DNA from 4 places in the Micromonospora sp. HM134 genome. Region 3 is predicted to be linked to each of the others. Evidence: riboswitches for the same ligand, from Rfam matches in the RefSeq annotation. Region 3 holds a riboswitch; each other region holds the start of a gene.

Region 1 (5,477 bases), 630 kb from region 3:
GCCGCCCGGCGGTGCGGGGTTCGTCGACGGTGGTCACTGGCACGCCTCGCAGCTCTCGGGGTTCTCCAGGGAGCAGGCGAGCGCCTCGGCGTCGGCCGCGACGACCGGGGCGACGGTGACGGTGGCCTGCTGGATCCGGGTCGCCGGACGCGACCGCAGGTAGTAGGTGGTCTTCAGCCCGGACTTCCAGGCGTGCAGGTACATCGAGGACAGCTTGCCGATGGTAGGCGCGCTGAGGAACAGGTTCAGCGACTGCGACTGGTCGATGTACGGCGCCCGCGCGGCGGCCAGGTCGATCAGCGCCCGCTGTGGCAGCTCCCACGCGGTACGGAACAGCTCCCGCACCTCGGCGGGCAGGTCGACGATCCCCTGCACCGAACCCTCGGCCCGCTTGATCTGGTCGCGGATCTCCGACGTCCACAACCCGCGCGCCTTCAGCTCCCGCACCAGGTACGTGTTGATCTGGAGGAACTCCCCGGACATGGTCTCCCGCTTGAACAGGTTGGACACCTGCGGCTCGATGCACTCGTAGCAGCCGGCGATCGACGCGATCGTGGCGGTCGGGGCGATCGCCACCAGCAGCGAGTTGCGCAGGCCGTGCGCCGCGATCCGGGTGCGCAGCGCGACCCACCGGTCGACCTGGGTGGGTTCGACCCCCCACAGGTCCGGGTGCAGGTCACCCCGGGCGGCCCGGGTCTCGGCGTACGCCGGGTGCGCGCCGAACCGTTCGGCGAGACCGGTCGACGTCTCCAGGGCGGTCAGGAAGATCTCCTCCTGGACCCGGGTGGACAACTCCCGGGCCCCGGCCGAGTCGAACGGCAGCCGCAGCGCGAACAACGCGTCCTGAAGCCCCATCAGCCCCAGCCCGACGGGCCGCCAGCGCGGGTTCGACACCGCCGCCTGCTCGGCCGGGTAGTAGTTGATGTCGATCACCCGGTCCAGGAACACCACCGCCGTGCGGACCGTCCCGCGCAGCTTGTCCCAGTCGACGCCGTCGTCGGTGAGGTGCGCGCCCAGGTTGACCGACCCGAGGTTGCACACCGCCGTCTCGGTGTCGCTGTTGACCTCCAGGATCTCGGTGCACAGGTTGGACAGGTGGATCGTGTTGCCCGGCACGCCGGTCTGGTTGGACAGCCGGTTCGCCGGGTCCTTGAACGTCATCCACCCGTTGCCGGTCTGCGCCAGGGTGCGCATCATCCGCCCGTACAGGTCCCGGGCCCGCACCGTGCGGACCGCCTTCTTCTCGGCGACCCGGTACGCGGCGTCGAACTCCTCGCCGTACAGGTCGGGCAGCTCCGGGGCGTCCGACGGGTCGATCAGCGACCACTCGCCGTCGGCCTCGACCCGGCGCATGAACTCGTCGGGGATCCAGTTGGCCAGGTTGAGGTTGTGGGTACGCCGGGCCTCCTCGCCGGTGTTGTCCCGCAGCTCCAGGAACTCCTCGATGTCCGGATGCCAGGGTTCCAGGTAGACGCAGGCCGCCCCCTTGCGCCGGCCGCCCTGGTTGACCGCCGCCACCCCGGCGTCGAGGGTCTTCAGGAACGGCACGATCCCGTTCGACCTGCCGTTGGTGCCCCGGATCAGCGCGCCCCGGCCGCGCACCCGCGTGAAGGAGATGCCGATGCCGCCGGAGAACTTCGACAGCTTCGCCACCTGGTGGTAGCGCTCGTAGATCGAGTCCAGTTCGTCGCGCGGCGAGTCGACCAGGAAACACGACGACATCTGGGTGTGCCGGGTGCCCGAGTTGAACAACGTCGGGGAACTCGGCAGGTAGGCCAGCGACGACATCAGCCGGTAGAACCCGACCGCCTCGTCGGGCGTGCTGGACAGCCCGCAGGCCACCCGCAGCAGCCAGTACTGCGGCGTCTCCACCACCAGCCGCGACTGCGGGTGCCGCAGCAGGTAACGGTCGGCCACCGTACGCAGCCCGAAGTACTCGAACCGCAGGTCACCGGCCGGGTCGACGGCGTCGTCGAGCTGCCGGGCGTGCCGGGCCACGAACGCGGCGGTGTCGTCGGCGATCAGGCCGAGGCCGTGGGCGTACCGGATGGACTCGCTGAACGAGGTCACCTCCTGCCCGCGTACCTCCTTCTCCACGTACGCGGCCAACAACCGCGCTGCCAGCCGGGAGTACTGCGGTTCCGTGCCGATCAGCTCCGCCGCCGTCTGGATCGACAACTTGTCCAGCTCGGCGGTGGTCGCCCCGTCGTAGAGGCCGCTGATCGTCCTGGTGGCCACCCGCAGCGGGTCGACCTCGTCCAGGTCGGCGGCCCATCGGGCGACGGCCGTGACGATCCGGTTGACGTCCACCGGCTCGGTGTCGCCGTCGCGCTTGCGTACCCGCATCGCCGGCCGGCGTGGCCCCGCGCCGTCGACATCGGACGGTAGGCTCTCCGCTACGTTCGTCATGACCTCTCCTCGCTGTCACCGATGGCCATCGGACGCGGGAGAACGCCAACGGGCGCGGCACGGCGGCCGGCCCGGGTGCTGGCGTCGGTCGTCCCGCGCGACCTCCGACCGCCGCGCGCAGCAGCGCACGGCGCACTGGCAGGTCTTCGGACTCGCGGGCGTGACCGGGTCCGGTCGCCTACTGGCCGTCGCTTCCCAGACCTCGCGGTCCAGTGCTCGATGACGGCGGTCGTTCCCACTTACCGCTGCGGGGCAGTCCCGGATTCCCACCGGGTTCCCTGTTGCCTCGACCGGACCACCGGGCCCGGTCGAACCAGCTGCGTGGCACACCATATATGGCGTGGATGGGGGAGAGGCAACACTAGATGTCGCGTCGGCGTGTCGGATAACTCTCATCCGACCGGCCGGTTGCCCGCAGTGACGCCAGCAGCCGCAGCGCGTCGGCGTCGGCGCTGCCCGGCTCGGCGGTGAAGACCAGCATGACCGGGCCGGGGTTGCCGGGCAGCGGGTAGGTGTCCCAGTCCAGGACGATGTCACCGACCTCGGGGACCTGGAAGGTCTTGGTGCCGTTGACCGATCCGCGCACGTCGTGCCGGGACCACAGCCGCCGGAACTCGGCGCTGCGGATGCTCAGCTCGCCGACGACGGCGGTGGCCCGGGGGTGGGTGGGGTCGGTGGCGACGGCGGCGCGCATCATGCCGATGTAGTCCATGGCCTGCCGCTCCCAGGCCGCGCAGCGCCGGGCACCGGTCGCCGCCTCGTCGAACATCAGCAGCAGCATGTTGAGCCGGTCCGGCGGGTAGCCCGCCGGGTCGCCGAGCAGCGCCACCGCCCACGTGTTCCAGGCGAGCAGGTCCAGGTGGCGGCCGAGCACCACCGCCGGGGTGTCCATCACCCGCAGCAGCCGCCGGGTGCTCTCCGGCACCCGCTCCGGGCCGTGGTCGACCCGGGCGGGCAGCGGCCGGCGGGCGGCACGGGCCAGGGTGAACAGGTGCCGGCGTTCCGCGTCGTCGAGGCCGAGCGCGGCGGCGAGCCCGTCCAGCACGTCGTCGGACGGGCGTACCTCCCGGCCCTGCTCCATCCGCTGGTAGTAGTCGGTGCTCAACCCGGCCAGCAGCGCCAGCTCCTCGCGGCGCAGCCCGGTGACCCGGCGTCGCCCGCCCGGCTCCAGGCCGACGTCGCGGGGGTGCAGCCGGCCGCGCCGGGCGCGCAGGAAGTCACCGAGTTCACGGGCGTACGGGTGGGTCATGTCGCCAGTGTGGCGCGGCCCGGACCGGCGCGGGTAGGTCTGCGGGACCTAGGCAACCGGGTACGACCGGTCCCGCCCGGCCGGCCCCTAGCGTCGGCGGTCCCACCCGACCGTCAGGGAGCAGCAGATGACCTGGACCGCCGACCACATCCCCGACCAGCACGGCCGCACCGCCGTCGTGACCGGCGCGAACTCCGGCCTCGGCCTGGTCACCGCCACCGCCCTGGCCCGCCGGGGCGCGCGGGTCGTGCTCGCCGTGCGCGACACCGCCGCCGGCCGGCAGGCCGCCCGTCACATCGGCGGCGACGCCGAGGTACGCGAACTGGACCTCGCCTCCCTCGCCTCGGTACGGGAATTCGCCGCCTCGCTGGCCGCCGACCGTCCGGTGCTCGACCTGCTGGTCAACAACGCCGGTGCGGTGCTGCTCGGCCCGCGCCGGACCAGCGTCGACGGCCACGAGCTGCACCTCGCCACCAACCTGCTGGGGCACTTCGCGCTGACCGGTCTGCTGCTGGGCAATCTGGGTGCGGCGCGGGCGGCCCGGGTGGTCAGCCTCAGCTCGATCACCCACCGCAGCGCGCACCTGGACTTCACCGACCTGATGGGGGAGCGCGGCTACCGGGGTGCCGGCGCGTACGGCCGGTCCAAGCTCGCCACCACCGTCTTCGGCATCGAACTGGACCGCCGGCTGCGCGCCACCGGATCGCCGGTGCTCAGCGTGCTGGCCCATCCCGGTGTCACCCGCACCAACCTGACCCCCCGGGCCTGGTCCCACCAGGGCCGGCGCGGCCGGGTGATCGCCCGGCTCGGCCTGCTGGCCACCCAACCGGTCGAGCAGGGTGCGCTGCCCCAACTGCGCGCCGCCACCGACCCGCAGGTCCACGGCGGCCAGTTCTTCGGCCCGGCCCGGTTCTTCCAGACCCGGGGGCCGGTCACCGAGGTGCGGGCCAGCCGGGAGGCCACCGACCCCGCCGTCGGCCGGCGGCTGTGGACGGCGGCCGAGGAACTGACCGGCGTCCGCTATCTCTGACGCAGGGCCGCACTAGCATGGCTGCGGTCGGTGACGGCGGTGGAGACGAGGCGACATGGGATGGCTCGGGCGGGTGCTGGGCGGCGGGGGCCGGCAGGTCCAGGACGATCCGGTCCGGCAGGCGGCGCTGTCGGCCGAGGTACGGCAGCGCTTCGGCGCGCACCTGGCCGTCCGCCCGGCCGAGCAGGTGGCGGCGATGGTCCGGCTGCTCGACGACGGCGACGGCCTGGCGGTGGCGGCCTCGATCGTCGGTGAGTTCGCCGACGCCGCCCACGCGGACCTGCTGGCCCAGACGGCGGAGCTGTACCGGCGTACCGGCCAGCGGTTCCCGGTGGACCGGCGCAACTACCGGCCGCTGTGGCGCGAGGCGGGTGGCCGGCTGCACTGGCCGCTGTTCGCGCTGCCGGGCGGCCTGCACCCGTACGTGCACGTCGCCGCCGCCACCACTGTCGTCGGCACCCGGGCGGCGCAGTTCGTCCGGGGCACCGACCCCCATCCGCTGCTCGCCCGCCTGTTCGAGGTGCTCGACCTCACCACCTGCGGCTGGGAGTACGGCCGGGTGCGGGTGGACCACGACGGGGCGTCGCTGGTCGGTCGACTGATCTCGACCACCCGGGACGTCCGGGCGGCGATGAAGGAACCTCCGTCGCTGCCGCCGTCGGTGCGGGAACTCATGCGCACCAACCGGACGGTCGACGTCTTCGACCTCACCGGCGACCGGGTGGTCGGCACGATCAACGTGGGCGGCGAGCTGCGGCCGGCCCTGCTCACCTGACGTCGCCGGGGGTG
Region 2 (5,477 bases), 1.3 Mb from region 3:
GGCCCACGGAGACGCTGAACTCCTGGAACTGGTTGCCGTCGATGGCGTCCTCGGCGGTTGCCGCCGTCCAGGTCACCGAGGTGATCGCCTCGGTCACCGTTGCCGAGCCGACCTTGACCGGCGCGGCGAGTGGGCCGTCCTCGACGGTCGCCCGCCACCCGGCCAGCTTGTGGACCGCCGCCGAGGTGATCGGTGTGGTCTCGGGCATCACGATGCGTACGCTTGTCGTCGGCGCTTCGGCGCGCTCGTTGGGCACCCGGAACGTCAGGGTGGTGAATCCACCTGGCGCGGCCTGGGCGGGGCTTACCGAGACGTGCGCCTGCGCCGGGCCGACCGGCGCGATCGCGACCGCCGCTCCCGCGAGCAACGCCAGGGCGATCCGGCCCGGTACATGCTGTCGCATCGTTCATCTCCTCCTGCTGGGCGTGCCTTCGCTGGCCTTCAGCGGCGGCTATCGCACGATGTTCATCATGGTGGGGAGGCCGTCGGGTGGCGTGTGGGGGTGTGCCAGGCGATGTGGCCGTCCGGTCGCACCAGAAGGCCACCGGTGTCGTGCAGGCCGCACTGGTCGAGGAAGACCGTTCGCGCAGATGGCGACATCACTCGGTCGAGGTGGTGGACGGTCAGTGGAAACCCGACCTTCTGCTGCTCGGCCGCAGTCGAGGCCCAGGCCGCGTCGGGCCGGCGAGCAGGATGAAACCGTCGCCTGCGACCAGGTCGAGGGTGGACCGGGTCTGTTCCGGGTCGAGCCAGACGTGGGGGAGACGGTGGCCCGGCCGGCCGGTGGGGACGTAGTCGGCCACCGGATCCCCGGCAGGCGGGGCCGTGCCATCGGCGATGACGGCGGCGGAGGTGTAGTGGTGGCGAACACCGCCGGTCAACCACCGTCGGCTGCGGCCTGACTGCGGGGTCCCCGTGCCGGTCGTCGGGCACGGGGACTCCGCACAGCGCCGACGACCGGACCACGGCGGGCCGCCGATCCGGGACCAGCCGTGGGACAGCGCGGTCATCCGCTGGTGGCCAGGCGGACACCCAGGGCGATGAAGGCCACCGCGCAGACCCGGCTGATCCGCCGAGACCACCGACCGTCGGTCACCCGGCCGGCGAACCTGCCCGCCCCGGCTCCGAGAGTGACATCGACGGTGAGCTGCACCACGACGAAGATCGCACCGAGGAGCACCAGCTGCGCCGTCACGTCGCCAGTCGCCGGGCTGACGAACTGCGGCAGGAAAGCCACACTGAACAGGATCATCTTGGGGTTGAGGAGATTGGTCACCAACCCGCGGAGGAACGCCCCGCCACTGCGGCTGTTCCGCTGCGCCGTGGTGGAAGCCGTCGCCCTGCCGTCGCGGAGGGCCCGAACCCCGAGGACGATCAGATACGCCGCCCCGGCCCAGCGGATCGCGGCGAACAACACCGGCGACGCGGAGACCACTGCGGCGAGACCACAGACCACCGTCGCCACATGTACCGCCTCGCCCGGCCGCGACCCCGAGCGCGGCGACCGCGCCGGCCCGGGCGCCGTAGCGGGTCGCATTGGCCAGGACGAACATCATGTCCGGCCCAGGAGTGACCATGAGGACGGCGATGGCGGCAAGGTAGCCGGCCAGGGTGGCCACGGACAGCCCGAGCACCACTCAGCCCTCCTCAGCACCGTCGAGCAACGCCCGCCGAAGAGCGAGCCGGTGCTCCCGCCGGATCTGCGCCTCCCGGTAACGACGCCGGTCACCATCGGTCTCCGGCAGCAGCGGCGGCACGGCTCGCGGCTGACCGTCGTCGTCGACGGCGACCATCACCAGGTGGGCGGTGGCCACGTCCACCGGCGGTACCGCCCGGTCCCAACGGTCCGCGCTGACCTTGACGGCGACCTCCATCGAGCTGCGGCCGGCCCAGGTGATCCGGGCATCGACGTGCACGACGTCGCCGACCCGTACGGCCCGTAGGAAGGCGGTCTCGTCGATGGCGGCGGTGACCGCCGGGCCGTCGGAGTGTCGGGCGGCGACCACTCCGGCGACGGAGTCGATGAGGTTGAGGATCCGACCGCCGTGGACGGTGCCCATCAGGTTGGTGTGGTGCTGGTCCATGATCTGCGACAGGGTCAGCCGTGACGCCGACGGGGGCCGGCCGGTGAGTGTGGTGCTCTCGTGCATGGTTCATCCGTCCTCGGGAAGCACACCGACCGACCAGCCGGCACGCACGTCGAGGACACGCCGCAGCGCATCACCCGCCCGACCCGCCCGCGAGGTCGACGGCAGCGCACCCACCTCGTGGATGCGCAGCGCGGGCAGGTCTTCGGACTCGTGGGCGTGATCCGGATGCCGGATCTCCTACTGGCCGTCGCTTCCCAGGCCGTGCGGCCCAGTGCTGGTGACGGCGGTCGTTCCCACTCACCGCTGCGGGGCAGTCCCGGATTCCCACCGGTCGGTGCCGTCGGCACGTCTGGTGGTGCCGGCGGCACCGACCGGATGACCACCGCCGTCAGCTGTCGGGCGGAGTGGCGGTGACGGCGACGAGCAGGGACAGTTCCCGCACGAGATCGTCCATGGACTGGCCGCTCTGCGCGCGGAGCAGCCCGAGGCTCAGATCGGCCAGCAGGTAGAAGCCGAGGCTCTTGGCCTGCTCGGAACCGAACGCGGCGAGCAGCTCCTCGGCGCCGCCGAGGTCACCGCGGTGCTTGGCCGCGATGACCCCGGCGGCGCGTTGGACCAGTTCGGCCGCTGCCGGGGTGGGGCTGGTCACGCCGATCAGATCTTTGGCGTGGTGGCGCGGGCGGCGTCGAAGCGGGCGATCACGTCCGGCCAGTTGACCAGGTTCCACAGCCGGTCGACGTAGTCCGGCCGGACGTTGCGGTACTGCAGGTAGTAGGCGTGCTCCCAGGCGTCGAAGACCAGCAGTGGAACGGAGCCCTGGCCGACGTTGCCGTGGTGGTCGTAGACCTGCTCCACGATCAGCCGCTGTCCGAGTGGTTCCCAGGCAAGCACGCCCCATCCGGAGCCCTGCACGCCCTTGGTGGCGGCGGACAGCTGCCCGGCGAACGCGTCGAACGTGCCGAAGTGCTCCTCGATCGCGGCGGCCAGCTCGCCGTCGGGACGGTCACCGCCGTCCGGGGAGAGGTTGTTCCAGAAGATCGAGTGCAGTACGTGCCCGGACAGGTTGAACGCGTACGTCTTCTCCAGGCCGACCAGGGTCGAGAAGTCTCCCTTCGCTCGGGCCTCGGCGAGCTGCTCCAGGCCGTCGTTGGCGCCCTTGACGTACGCGGCGTGGTGCTTGTCGTGATGCAGCTCCAGGATCTGCCCCGACATGGCCGGCTCCAGCGCGCCGTAGTCGTAGGGCAGATCGGGCAGGGTGTAGACCGCCATCAGAACTCCTCGGACTTGCTGCCAATCTTACGCTCTTGCCACTATCTTGCAATAGAACTGGTGATCGTGCGGCGAGGAGCGGCGGTTGACCACATCGGAGACCGAGCGGGTGAACCCCGCGATGCAGCGATTACGCCGCGCTGGCCTGCGCAACACCGCAGCCCGGCGCGGAGCGCTCGACCAACTCGCCCACGCCGTAGGTGGCCGCGGGCACCTCACCGTGAACGAGCTGTATCAAGCCCTGCTCGCCCGTGGTGTGGCCGTGGAACTGTCAACCGTGCATCCGGTGCTGCAGCAACTGGTCGAGCTGGGCATCGCCCACACCGTGCCGGTCGGCAGGACGACGACCTTCGGCCTCGCCGACGACGCCCATCACCACGCCGTCTGCGGCACCCGCGGCGACCGGCGGCAACTGCCGGCCGAAGCCATCGCGGCGAGCGTGGCCGCCGCCCGCGCTGTCGGGATCAACACGGAACTATCCGGCCAGCCCAGCGGTGACGTGGTCTACGGGCGGCGTGCGCGGTGCCGAACAACGGCCCGCTGAGGACCGCACCCGCCGGCACACCCCCCGCCCCGGTGTCGGTCGGACCCGGGGCCCGGCACGCCTCTCCGCACCGGGTTGCGCAACCGCGGCGGGCCGACCGGCAGCTGCTCGCTGGCCCTCCGCGCGACGGCACCTGCCAACACACAACTCGAAGACCGCACGGATGCGCAGGCGCTGCTGGCGGACCAGCCTCGGCTCCGCCACGTCGTCACGGAAGCCGACCTGCACACACTGCGAGTAGCCGCGCATCGCCTACGATCTGGCGGATCTCGTTCGGGGTCATGTCAATGCGCGCAACGTTTGATGCTTAGGCATGTTGCTTTCGGATGCCCAGTGGTCGTTGTTCGAGGGGATGCTCCTGAAAGCGCTGGGACGCCTGGGTCGGAAGGGAATGACTGGCGACGTATGATCGCGATGGTGGCGAGGCGTCAGGCCGAGATCCCGGCACCGGTGAGGGAGGGGTCAGGATGTTCGGTCGGAAGAAGAAGCTCGACGCTATGGTGGCGCAGCTCAGGCCTGACCTGAGCCGGGAGTCACTGGGCGTCGGGCCCGACTTCCCGGGCGTCGCCCCGAACCCGCTCCTGAGCAGTGACGCACGCAAGCGCAATGCGGACCTACGTACTGGGGTGCTTGCGCTCGGTGTCCTCGTCGGCTGGCGGGAGGTGAACAGCAACCCTCGCGTGGTCCTGATGTTCGACGTGGAGACCGCCGAGGGCATCTCGTTCCGCGGTATCGCCGACGAAGGTCTCACGATCACCGAGCTCACCCGACTCGCCCCGGGGCAGACGTTGCCCGTGCGCTACCGGCCGGCCGTCATGGACCACTACGTCGCCCTAGCCCGGGACGCGGACCCCGCCCGTGTGCGGCAACTCTCTGACCAGATCGCGAGCCGTAAGCGGACCTGACCGGGAACCCCTGGCCGGGTGCGGGTTGTGCCGTGACCATGAACGTTCACGATGTTGGTTGACACGCCGCCCGTGGTGTCGGTCGGGGCGGCGTCGTGGCGATCAGGCTGTGGCAGATCTTGTACGCGTGCGGCGGCTCAGTGATCAAGAAGGTCAGCAGCTGCTCAGAGTCACCCGTCGGGGAGCCGGTTCACCGATCCGACCGAGGCGGGCGGTGGGGGCTGTCCCGGCCAGATCAGCCCAGATAACGAGGCATCCATCGTCGAGACGGCCAACACCCGCTCCGAGAAACTGGGGCGGCGTTCACCCGGTGGAGCATCCGCAAACTCGCCGACCACCTGCGAGTTCACACAACTCGCCGCGACGTGGCGACATCGTTCAACGCTCAGCGCGAGCGGGGGCGACTGACAGTAGTCGCCGCAGGGCTGGTCTGATGGCGGTGGCGAGGGTGCCGTCGTCGCCGGTATGTAGGGCCAGGTTGACTACGCCCATTGCGGTGTGTCCGGTGGATGCATGACGGGCTGCGGTGGCGATGTCGGCCCGGGGGATGTCCGCGAGGAGGTGCCGGATGAGTGCGCCTTCGCCCCAGAACGCCTCGGCGGGGACGGGGAGTCGACCGAGCCATGACAGGAGGATTCGCGCGCGGTCGACCGGTGAAGGTGCGATGGT
Region 3 (5,477 bases):
GGGTCTCCATGCCGAGGACGAGCCGCCGGGCCAGCCCCTCGATCAGGTCCACCGCGTCGGCGGCGGTGACCGCCGGCCCGTCGACCACGTCGGTCAGCGCCGCCGGCACCGCCACCCGTGCCCCGGGCTCGGCGAGCAGCGCCTGCTCGTCCAGGCCGTAGCCGGCGGCGAGGGCCTGCCGCAGGCCGGGCAGGGCACGGCTGCCGCCCCACACCTGCGGGGCGCGTAGCACGGCCAGGACGAGGTTGACCCGGGCCTCACCGGTGGGCACCCCCGCCAGGACGTGCAGCCCGTCGCGGATCTGCACGTCCTTGACCTCGCACAGGTAGCCGTCGAGGTGCAGCACGAAGTCGTCGAAGTCGTCGGCGGCGGGCATCGCCTCGGTGTGCAGGTCGTGGTGGAGTTCGGCGGCGCGCACCAGTTCCCAGATCTGCCCCCGGACCACCGGCACCTTCGCCGGGTCGAGGGCCTGCACGGTGGCGTACTCGTCCAGCAGTTGTTCGAGTTTCGCCAGCTCGCCGTAGGTCTCGGCGCGGGCCATCGGGGGCACCAGGTGGTCGACCACGACGGCGTGCGCCCGCCGTTTGGCCTGGGTGCCCTCGCCGGGGTCGTTGACGATGAACGGGTAGACCAGTGGCAGGTCACCGAGGACGGCGTCGGGGGCGCAGTCGGCGGCCAGGCCGAGGCCCTTGCCGGGCAGCCACTCCAGGGTGCCGTGCTTGCCGAGGTGCACCACCGCGTCCGCGCCGAAGCCGCCGTCGGCGACCGGCGCGGCCAGCCACCGGTAGGCGGCCAGGTAGTGGTGGCTGGGCGGCAGGTCGGGGTCGTGGTAGATGGCGATCGGGTTCTCGCCGAAGCCGCGCGGCGGCTGGATCAGCAGGGTGACGTTGCCGAACCGCAGCCCGGCCAGGACGATGTCACCGTCGTCGGTGTAGAGCTGGCCGGGTGGCTCACCCCAGTGTTCCCGCATCCGGTCCCGCAGGTCGACCGGCACCTGGTCGAACCAACGCCGGTAGGTCTCCCCCGGCACCCGGGCCTCGGCGGCGGCCAACTGTTCCGGGGTGAGCCATTCGACGTCGTGGCCACCGGCGGCGATCAGCGCGTGGATCAGCGCGTCCCCGTCGGTGGGTGGTGGCGCGTCGCCGAGGTGGTATCCGGCTTCGGCGAGGGCGGCGAGCAGGCGGACAGCCGAGGCGGGGGTGTCCAGGCCGACGGCGTTGCCGACCCGGGAGTGCTTCGTCGGGTAGGAGCTGAGCACGATCGCCACCCGCTTGTCGGCGTTGGGCAGGTGCCGCAGCCGGGCCTGCCGGACGGCGATCCCGGCGACCCGGGCGGCCCGCTCGGCGTCGGCGGCGTAGACCGACAGCCCGTCGGCGTCGATCCGTTTGAACGAGAACGGCACGGTGACGATCCGGCCGTCGAACTCGGGGATGGCCACCTGCATCGCCGCGTCCAGCGGGGACAGCCCGGCGTCGCTGGCCGCCCACTGCTCCCGGGTGCTGGTCAGGCAGAGCGCCTGGATCACCGGAACGTCGAGGGCGGCGAGCGCGCCGACGTCCCAGGCGTCCTCGTCGCCTCCGCCGGAGGCGTCGGCGGCGACCGTCCCCCCGGCGGCGAGGACGGTCACGACGAGCGCGTCGCAGCGGGCGAAGAGGTCCAGCGGCCCGTCGCCGGGGGTGAGCCCGCGCAGCGAGCCGCAGAAGATCGGCAGCGGCTCGCCGCCGGCCGCGTCGACCGCGTCGGCCAGGGTCCGCACGAATCCGGTGTTGCCGGCCAGCGCGTGCGCCCGGTAGAACACGATCCCCACCGTCGGCCGCCCGCCGTCCCCCCGCAGCCCGTCCGTCCCGGCCGCCGGATCGGCCGGGTCGGCGGGGTCGCCCGGGGCGGTCGGGCGGCGGTGGTCGAGGATGCCGTACGGCGGGGTGGGGGTGGGCGGGTCGAAGCCCTCACCGGTGAGCAGGACCGTGTCGGAGAGGAACCGGGCGAGCTGGGCGAGGTTCTCCGCGCCCCCCTCCACCAGGTAGGACAGCGCTTCGGTGGCCACCCCGGAGGCCACCGTGGAGGCCGCCATCAGCTCCGCGTCGGGCACCGCCTCGCCGCCGAGCACAATCGTGGGCACGCCGGAGCCGAGCACCGCCGCGAGGCCGTCCGGCCACGCCTGCCGCCCGCCGAGCAGCCGTACGACGGCCAGGTCGACCCCGTCGAGCAGGGCCGGTACGGCGGCCACGTCGACCCGGGTGGGGTTGGCGAGGCGGTAGTCGGCGGCGCTGGTGCGGGCGGCGAGCAGATCGGTGTCGGCGGTGGACAGCAGCAGGATGCGCACGTGCAGCTCCGGAGAGTGACGTCCGGCTCGGCCGCAGGGCCGGGCCGAGCGGGGCGGGAGGGACGCCGGTCAGCGGCGGCGGAGGTCCGACGCGCCCCGCCGACGACGGGGCACCCGGACCGGCCGTCAGCGGTACGTGGCAGGCCGACCGCCCCGGCGACGACCGGCGGCGGTGGGAGGGGTGGGAGCACGCGGCGGCGCGGGCTCGACGGTGCTGCGGGAATCACCGACCGTCATCGGGTCGGCAGTGACGCTGCGCGTCATCGGGTCCTCCTCGGGTGTCCACGCCCTGGGGTTCTCCGACGGCCGAAGTATCCTGGCTTCCGGATCGATGCTCACCCCCGGCCTTCCAACCGTGCACGCACGGTCGTGACCCACGAGGGGGGATCGCTCCCCGGTGACAGTGGCGGGACCGCGTCGGAATCGCACCGACTTCCTTCACTGCCGTCAGGCCGCGAATGCTGCCACACTCCTCACCCCGAGGTCAACGGCGGCCACCGGCCCCACGGCGGCACCGATCGACCCCCGTGGCCAGGCCGGCGGCGGCTCTCGTCGTCCAGCGGGGTCGGCACCCGCTCCCCGCATCCCACGGATCGGCCCGCCCCGTCCCGACGGCCGACCCGAACCGCCCTGCGTCGGACGCGCCGGGCCCTCCTCAGGTGCCCGCCGACGGTCCCGTCCCGCCCACCGACCGGCGCGGAGCCGACCCGGGTGTGCCGTCCCCGGGCGGGTCGTCCCCCAGGCCGCCCGTTGCCGGACGGCCCGTTGCCGGTGGCTGGCCGGCCACGGGCGGTCGGGATACCTCTGTCACACGCTGTCGAGCTGATGACGTCACCGACTCGGGGCCGGCGTGGTCAGGCCTGACCGGACGGTGGCCAGGCCGGCAGCGTCGGCCACCCACCCGACGCCGCAGGGCTGCCCCGGCCCGGTGCCGCCGGGCCGCGCCACCCCGACACTGGGGTCACCCCGGCCCGACACTGCGGTCGCCCCGGCCCGACACTGGGGTCACCCCGGCCCGACACTGCGGTCGCCCCGGCCGGGCGGTCCGGGTCGTCCCCGCCCGGCCGGCCCCGATCCGTCACCGTCATCAGCTCGAAAGGGGCCCGCGTCGACCTACCCCCGCCCCGGGGCGGCCGGCGGCCCGGCGCGCGCAGCCGCCACCGCAGCCACCCCACCCCGGGGCCGCACCCCACCCCGGGGCCGCACCCCACGGCCTCCGCCGTACCCCACGCGCCGCTGGGGGGGGATCAGCGGAGGCGGCGCTCGGGATGGGCCCGGTTCCAGGCCCGCATCCGCTCCGGGTATCCGGTCTTCGCCGCCTCGTACAGGGGTACCGCGTGCCGGTGGGCCAGCTTCGCCGCCGTACGCGGGGAGCCGGTGCGGCGGCGGATCCACTCCCCGTCGTGCGCGATCGCCACCACGGTGGTGTCGGTGGCGGTCGTCTCGGGTTCGAGATAGAACTCCACCCCCCGGTGGGCGGCCACGAAGTCCGCCAACGCGGTCAGGTCGTCCCGGGTGGCCTCCCGGTCGAGCTTGGTCGGGATGCCCTCGTCAGCCCGGGTCCGTCGGCTGAACCAGCCCATCTGCCCGTTCCTCTCCTCGGCGTCCCCCCAGTGGAGCATCCCCACCTGGAAGGGCGCTGCGAACCCGGTGACAGCCGGCTGAGCGGCCTGTTCACGCCCGGTCGAGGGCGGCCAGCTCGTCGGGGGTGAGCCGCAGCGCCCCGGCGGCGACGTTCTCGGCCAGGTGGGCCGGGTCGCCGGTGCCGGGGATGGCCAGCACGTGCGGGCCCTGGTGCAGCGTCCAGGCGAGGCGGACCTGCTGCGGGGTGGCGTCGTGGGCACGGGCGACGGCGCGTACCGCCGCACCGTGGTCGGTGCGGGCCCCGCCCTCCCGGTTGGCCCCGGCCAGCGCGAAGAACGGCACGTAGGCGATGCCCCGGGCACCGCACTCACGGAGCAGGGCGTCCTGGTCGCCGCGGTTGTCCAGGGCGTAGTTGTTCTGCACGCAGACCACCGGGGCGATGCGCTGCGCCTCGTCGAGGTGGTCGAGGCGGACGTTGGACAGGCCGAGGTGCCGGATCAGGCCGGCGTCGCGCAGTTCGGCCAGCGCGCCGAAGCGTTCCGCCACGGAGTCCGGCGCGGGTCGCCTGACGATCCGCAGGTTGACCAGGTCGAGGTGGTCGCGGCCGAGCCGGCGCAGGTTCTCCTGCACCTGGGCGCGCAGCTGCGCCGGGCCGGCCTCCTCGTGCACCCCGGTGGCCGGGTCGGCCCGGAAGCCGACCTTGGTGGCGATGACCAACCCCTCCGGGTACGGGGCGAGCGCGGCGCGGATCAGCTCGGTGGCGTACCGGGCGGGGCCGGTGCCGACCTTGAGGGTGCCGCCCGGCGAGACGTAGAAGGCGGCGGTGTCGATGTGGTCGACCCCCAGCTCGACGGCCCGGCGCAGGACGCGCAGCGCCCGTTCCCGGTCGGGGTGGGCGGTGATCCGCATCGAGCCGAAGCCCATCCGGTGCACGGTGCGGTCGCCCAGGGTCCAGCGGCCCGCCGCTGCGGCGGTGATCTCGGTCGGCATGCGGCGACCCTAGCCAGCGGCGGCGGCCCCGGGGAACGGCCGCGCACCCGATACCGGCGGGGGCCGACGACTGTTAGTTTTCCTGTACCGGGCCGACGGGGTGCTGCGGGCCGGTGCCGGCCGGCGGACGGGTCGCCGGCACCAGCGCCAGGGTGGGGATCAGCAGCACCGGCACCACCAGCAGGGCGTGCAGGATGCCGACGTGGTCGCCGAGCAGGCCGAGCAGCGGCGGGCTGGCCAGGAACGACGTGTAGCCGATCACCGCGACGACGCTGACCCGGGCGGGGGCGCGTTCCTCGTCGTCGGCGGCGGCGCTCATCCCGACCGGGAACCCGAGCGACGCGCCGAGCCCCCAGAGGACCACGCCGACGACGGCGAGCGGCCCGGAACCGGCCAGCACCGCCAGCAGGGAGCCGGCGGCGGCCAGCAGGATCGTGCCGATCAGCACCGGCACCCGGCCCCAGCGGTCGATGGCCACGGTGCCGGCGGTCCGGCCGATGGTCATGCCGGCGACGAAGACCCCGAAGACGGCGGCCCCGGCGGCCTCGCTGGCCCCGTAGCCGTCGACGAAGGCGACCGC
Region 4 (5,477 bases), 840 kb from region 3:
CCTCCAGCCCTGACCGGTTGCCCTCCACCCGCGGCGCCGACGCCGGCTGCCCCTGGCCGGGCCGGCGCTGCTGGTGCCGGCTGGCCCGGCACTGACCACTCACCTGCTCGTCTGGCCCGCCCTGCCGACGCTTCCCGGCCACGCCGACGCGATCGTGCAGCCGGCGTCCCGGGCCGTCGAGTCCGCCGCCCGCCGGTCAGGTGTGCCGGCTCGTGGCGGCGACCATGTCGACGAGGGTGTCGGTGAGGTCTTCGGCGCAGACGCCTCCCCACTTCGGGTCGGCCAGCTGGCCACTGGCCTCCAGACCGGCGATCCCGTTCGCGCTGCTGATGAGCAGGGCCGCGTACCGGCGGGCGTCCTGCTCGCCCACCAGTTCGGCGACGACGGCCAGGAACTCGGTCTGGCTCCGCTGGGCGGCCCGGGCGAGTGCGGTGGGATCGCCGGGCGGGTTGCTGAACATGAGCTGGTAGAGGTGTGGCTGAACGCGGCCGACGTCGATGAGCGCGAGGAGACCGCCGCGGATCTTCTCGGCGGCGGACAGGCCCGGGTCGGCGCGGAGGGCCTGCATGCGGTCGCCGAGCGTGTCCCACGCCCGGGTCCCGACGGCGATCAGCAGGCTCTCCTTGTCGGGGAAGTGCCGGTAGGGCGCTCCGCGGGTCACTCCCGCGCGTGCTCCCACCGCGCGCAGCGTCACCGCGTCGAGGCCACCGGAATCGAGCAGCTCAGCGGCCGATTCGAGCAGCGCGCGGCGGGTGGCGGCGGCTGATTCGGCGCGGCTGGTCACGCGGACGATGCTAGTCCGCTGGTGACGACCAGGTCACTTCCTTCGGTTGACGTTGTCATCTCAATGGCGCAGACTAGAGAGATGACAACGTCAACTGAAACTCGGGAACTCGTGGTCGTGACCGGCGCCTCGACCGGCATGGGTGCGGCCACCGCGCGGGAACTGGCCCGCCGCGGCTTCCACGTCCTCGCCGGCGTACGACGCGACAGCGACGCCACGGCCCTGCGGGCCGACCGCATCGAGCCGGTGATCCTCGACATCACCGACCCCGACCACGTCGCCGCGCTCGCCGCCCGGGTCGGGCGGGACCCGCTGCCGCTGCGGGCGCTGGTCAACAACGCCGGCGTCCCCGGCGCCGGCCCGGTCGAGGTGATGCCGCTGCACGAATGGCGGCGCATCTTCGAGGTGAACCTCTTCGGCCACGTCGCCGTCACCCAGGCCCTGCTTCCCGCCCTGCTGCGCGGCAGGGGACGCGTCGTCAACATCAGCTCCCTCAACGGCAGGATCTCCATGGCCGGCTACGGGCCGTACGCCGCCAGCAAGTTCGCGATGGAGGCGATGAGCGACGCGTTGCGCAACGAACTGGCCCCCCACGGCGTGCAGGTGGTGGTGGTCGAGCCGGGCGGCGTCCAGACCGAGATGTCCCGCGTCGGCCTCGCCGCCCTCGGTCGCCTCGACGACACGATGACCCCCGAGCAGAACGAACGCTACGGCGCCCTGATGCAGGCGATACCCTCCCACGTGGCGGCGTTCACCAGGGCCGGGGTGACCTCCACCGTCGCCGCGAAACGGATCGCCGCGGCGGTGACCGACCGCAGGCCCCGCACCCGCTACACCATCGGCGCGACGGCTGCCTTCCTCATCCGGGCCTCCCGTATCCTCCCCGACCGGACGCTCGACCGGATGACGACCTCCGACCTGCGCAGGCACTACCCGACCGGGAACCGTCGCCGGACGACCGCCAGCCGGTGAACGCCGAGGCCGGCGTCAGCGGCCCACCGTCACCCGGCTGCCGGGCCGTATCCGGCGACCACCTCGGGCACGAGGTACGTGATCCACCGGTAGCATCGGCGGCGGCACGAACGTGCGAGGTGCCCCGCGTGGTGCGGGGAGAATCGGGAAGCCGGTGTGAATCCGGCACGGGCCCGCCGCGGTGACCGGGGAGCGACCGTCCAGGCGCGAGGAGCGCAGCCACTGGCCGTACGGCTGGGAAGGCGGACGGGTCGGCGTTGATCCGGGAGTCCGAAGACCGGCCTCGCGTCGACCGCCCACCCGTCCGGGGTGGGCCGAGCGCAGCGGGAGCCTGCCTGTGGAACTCTACGACGCCATCCACCGCCGCCGGGACGTCCGGGCCGAGTTCACCGGGGAGCCGGTGCCGGCCGGCACCCTGCACCGGATTCTCGACGCCGCGCACGCCGCGCCCAGCGTCGGCTACTCGCAGCCGTGGGATTTCGTCCTGGTCCGGGACCCTGCCGTCCGCCGCCGGTTCCACCGGCACGTGCAGGCCGAGCGGGCGACGTTCGCCGCCACCCTGGACGGTGCCGCGGCCGACCGGTTCGCGCGCATCAAGATCGACGGGGTGCTGGAGTCGACGCTGTCGGTCGTCGTCACGTACGACCCGCGGCGCGGGGGCCCGGCGGTGCTCGGGCGGCACGCCATCGCCGACGCGGGCCTCTACTCCGTCTGCCTGGCCATCCAGAACCTCTGGCTCGCCGCCACCGCCGAGGGGCTGGGCGTCGGGTGGGTGTCCTTCTACCGGGAGTCGTTCCTCGCCGAACTGCTGGGCGTGCCGGCCGGCATCCGGCCGGTGGCCTGGCTCTGCGTCGGGCCGGTCACCCACCTGGCGGCCGTGCCCGACCTGGAACGGCACGGGTGGCGGCGGCACAGGCCCCTCGCCGAGGCGGTGCACCACGACCGCTGGCCGCAGCGGGCGACCGACCAACCGAACAGCTAATCCAGATACGTCTATGCAGTTGCTAGGTTTGCGGTTGCAATGAGTCATTGCCTGGTTACGTTGGGAGGAGTTCTATGCGTACCACCGTCAAGGTCCTGGCCGCGTCCGCCCTGGCCGCACTGAGCCTCGTCGCCGCCGGTGCCACCCCGGCCCTCGCCGCCGCCCCGGCGCCCTTCTGCGAGTCCGGCGGCTCGCAGTTCTACTGCGACGGCAGCAGCACCGAAACGACGACCTGGACCATCACCTGGTACTCCGGCAGCGTCGGCACCTTCACCGCCGGGTCGACCCTCTTCGCCAGCTGCCCGGCCAGCAACCTCGGCCGTCCCGTGCGGGCCAGCTACAGCTACTTCGACGGCAGCACCACCCAGTACAGCGACACCACCCAGTTCATCTGCCGCAGCGGCCCCTGGCAGTAGAGCCCTACGGAGTCCGGCGTACGCGCCACCCGCGCGTGCGCCGGACAGGCTGTGGTGGCGGAATGAGGTCCGATGACAGCCGAGCCGGTCCGCGAGGGGAAGTACGCGCGCATCGAGCGGGAGCGGCGGTTCCTGCTGGCCGGACCGCCGCTGCCGGCATCGGTCACCGCCAGCCGTCGCATCACCGACCGGTACCTGACAGGCACCCGGCTGCGCCTCAGGCGTGCCGAAAGCCCCGCCGACGGATCCCGCGAGTGCAAGCTCACCCAGAAGGTGCCCGCCGCGCGGCCGGGCCACATCCAGGGACTCATCACGAACGTCTACCTGTCCCCGGCCGAGTACGAACTGCTCGCCCGCCTGCCCGCCGCGACGCTGTCCAAGACCCGTCTGAGCGTCCCGCCGCTGGGCATCGACATCTTCGATCCGCCCCTGCATGGTCTGATCCTGGCGGAGGCCGAGTTCACCTCCGACGCGGCGGCACGCTCGTTCCTCCCACCCCCGCAGGTCCTCGCCGAGGTCACCGACGACCCCCGGTTCACCGGTGGCTCACTCGTCCATGCCCACCGCGAGGACCTGCTCGGCTGGCTCGCCGACTACGGCATCACGCCAGCCCCTACCACCCCGTGGACCGCCTGAACCCCCTCGACCACCGGCACCGACGACTGCGCAGGTGGTTAATCCGCAGACGGTCCCGTGGGCGGTCGACGGCCGCAATCCGACCGGACGTCGGTCACCGCCGGCTACCGCGCCGACTCGGCTCGGTCGGGGAGTGGGCGAGTCGAGGTGGTAGTTTTCCGCCCCTGTGCTGGGACAGTCGAGAAAGGACGTTCGGGTGACTGACGGCCACTCCGGGGCCGGGCCCGCCGTCGAGGTGCCGCGGCGACGACGTCGGTGGGTCATCCCGTCGGTGGTGGCCCTCGTGGTGCTCGCCCTGGGTGGCGGTGGTGCGGTGGCGTACCGGCAGCTCGCTGACCGGGAGGATGAGGATCCGGGGGTGACGGCCTGTCGGTCGGCCGGGTTCGTGGTGCGGGCCGCGCAGGGCGAGGTCGCCCCTGATGACGAGGTGCGGCGGGTGGGGGAGTTGTTCCAGCGTTCCGCGCACGAGGATCTGCGGTCCGCGGGGGTCTTCGCGGTGGGCACGGTGCAGCGGGCGCAACGGGCGCAGGATCCGCGCGATGCGCCGGAGACGGTGAAGTTGCGGCAGGTCAACCTCGCCGCCGCAGTCCCCAGGTTGATCGCTGCCTGTGCGGAGCGCCAGGTCACCGTCAAGGGATAGCCGTGGACGTGGGCGTCGCTGCGGCCTGACGTACGGTCGCGGCGACGCCCGGACCCGACGGGCGGCATCCGGACAGGGTCGGACCCGCTCGTGCCGGACTCACCCTTCCGGGGCGACCTGACCGTTCGAGGTGGGCAGCCCTTCCAGCTCGGTCCGCAAGGTCGCTAGTGCGGTGTCGATGATGTCGGCGAGCCGGCGACCGTCGTCGGTGTCGAGCCATGCGGCGACGGACACGTACATCAGGGTTCCCGCCGTCTCGGCGAGCAGGTCGGCCCGCAGCGGGTCGAGGCCGCCGGCGCGGAAGCCGTCCCGCATCACCTGGGCCAGCATCGCGCGCTTGTGCTGGTCGCGTTCGCGCAGCCCCGGGTCGGACGCCACGATGGCGCGCCGTTGCCGCAGGTCGTCCTTGCGACCTTCGAAATACGTCTCGGCGAGCGTGCGCAGGCCCGCGACGATGAACGCCAGCGGTTCGTCGGCGGGCGCCGTGGCCATGATCTGCCTGGCGTAGGCACCGATCTCGGCCTCGTCCGCGAAGAGCACCTCGCGCTTGTCGGCGAAGTGCCGGAAGAACGTGCGCGTCGTCAGGCCGGCCCGCGCGGTGATCGCCGGCACCGTGGTCGCGGCGAAGCCCTGCTCGGCGAAGAGTTCGAGCGCCGCCTGCCGCAGCCGCTCGCGGGCATCCGGTCGCCACCTGGCCATGATCCGAGTGTAGCCGTGATGACATCGCGTGTCGTCGCCGGTATGGTGATGACACGGCGTGTCGTCACTGGGGCGGATGCCGCACCAGGGCGGAGCTGTGCCATGACCGACGTGTGGATCCTCGGCGGCACCGGCCGCAGCGGGCGCGCTATCGCGGCCGAACTGCGCCGACGGAACATCGAGCCGGTGCTGGTCGGCCGGGACGCCGAACGGCTCAAGGCCGCCACCGGCGGGCTGCCGACGATGGTGGCCGGTTCGGTCCGCGAGACCGTGGCCGCGATCCGCCGGGAACGGCCGGCCGTGGTGGTCAACACCGTCGGACCGTTCATCGAGACGGCCCTGCCCCTG

What was found. Region 3 has a riboswitch for cobalamin ahead of cobN (cobaltochelatase subunit CobN). Riboswitches for the same ligand answer to the same signal wherever they lie in the genome.
Region 1: it holds a riboswitch for cobalamin, as region 3 does, so the genes downstream of both, FJK98_RS13740 (ribonucleoside-diphosphate reductase subunit alpha) here and cobN (cobaltochelatase subunit CobN) in region 3, are expected to answer to the same signal.
Region 2: it holds a riboswitch for cobalamin, as region 3 does, so the genes downstream of both, FJK98_RS22070 (acyl-CoA thioesterase) here and cobN (cobaltochelatase subunit CobN) in region 3, are expected to answer to the same signal.
Region 4: it holds a riboswitch for cobalamin, as region 3 does, so the genes downstream of both, bluB (5,6-dimethylbenzimidazole synthase) here and cobN (cobaltochelatase subunit CobN) in region 3, are expected to answer to the same signal.

Annotation. Positions count from the first base shown of each region.
Region 1 covers NZ_CP041061.1:3,167,192-3,172,668, forward strand. The annotation lists gene FJK98_RS13740 (ribonucleoside-diphosphate reductase subunit alpha) at 34-2,409, opposite strand; cobalamin riboswitch at 2,529-2,742, opposite strand; gene FJK98_RS13745 (helix-turn-helix transcriptional regulator) at 2,771-3,658, opposite strand; gene FJK98_RS13750 (oxidoreductase) at 3,786-4,688, shown strand; gene FJK98_RS13755 (hypothetical protein) at 4,744-5,463, shown strand.
Region 2 covers NZ_CP041061.1:5,131,884-5,137,360, reverse strand. The annotation lists gene FJK98_RS22080 (YcnI family protein) at 1-403, opposite strand, end outside; gene FJK98_RS22075 (LysE family translocator) at 1,007-1,465, opposite strand; gene FJK98_RS22070 (acyl-CoA thioesterase) at 1,638-2,150, opposite strand; cobalamin riboswitch at 2,290-2,422, opposite strand; gene FJK98_RS22065 (hypothetical protein) at 2,479-2,739, opposite strand; gene FJK98_RS22060 (superoxide dismutase) at 2,745-3,359, opposite strand; gene FJK98_RS22055 (Fur family transcriptional regulator) at 3,445-3,903, shown strand; gene FJK98_RS22050 (hypothetical protein) at 4,371-4,808, shown strand; gene FJK98_RS22040 (hypothetical protein) at 5,187-5,477, opposite strand, start outside.
Region 3 covers NZ_CP041061.1:3,802,141-3,807,617, reverse strand. The annotation lists gene cobN (cobaltochelatase subunit CobN) at 1-2,323, opposite strand, end outside; cobalamin riboswitch at 2,633-2,762, opposite strand; gene FJK98_RS16230 (hypothetical protein) at 3,571-3,906, opposite strand; gene FJK98_RS16225 (aldo/keto reductase) at 3,998-4,897, opposite strand; gene FJK98_RS16220 (MFS transporter) at 4,971-5,477, opposite strand, start outside.
Region 4 covers NZ_CP041061.1:2,960,012-2,965,488, forward strand. The annotation lists gene FJK98_RS13010 (SDR family oxidoreductase) at 1-13, shown strand, start outside; gene FJK98_RS13015 (TetR/AcrR family transcriptional regulator) at 197-784, opposite strand; gene FJK98_RS13020 (SDR family oxidoreductase) at 866-1,756, shown strand; cobalamin riboswitch at 1,857-2,057, shown strand; gene bluB (5,6-dimethylbenzimidazole synthase) at 2,094-2,738, shown strand; gene FJK98_RS13030 (hypothetical protein) at 2,813-3,154, shown strand; gene FJK98_RS13035 (hypothetical protein) at 3,227-3,790, shown strand; gene FJK98_RS13040 (hypothetical protein) at 3,987-4,430, shown strand; gene FJK98_RS13045 (TetR/AcrR family transcriptional regulator) at 4,530-5,129, opposite strand; gene FJK98_RS13050 (hypothetical protein) at 5,232-5,477, shown strand, end outside.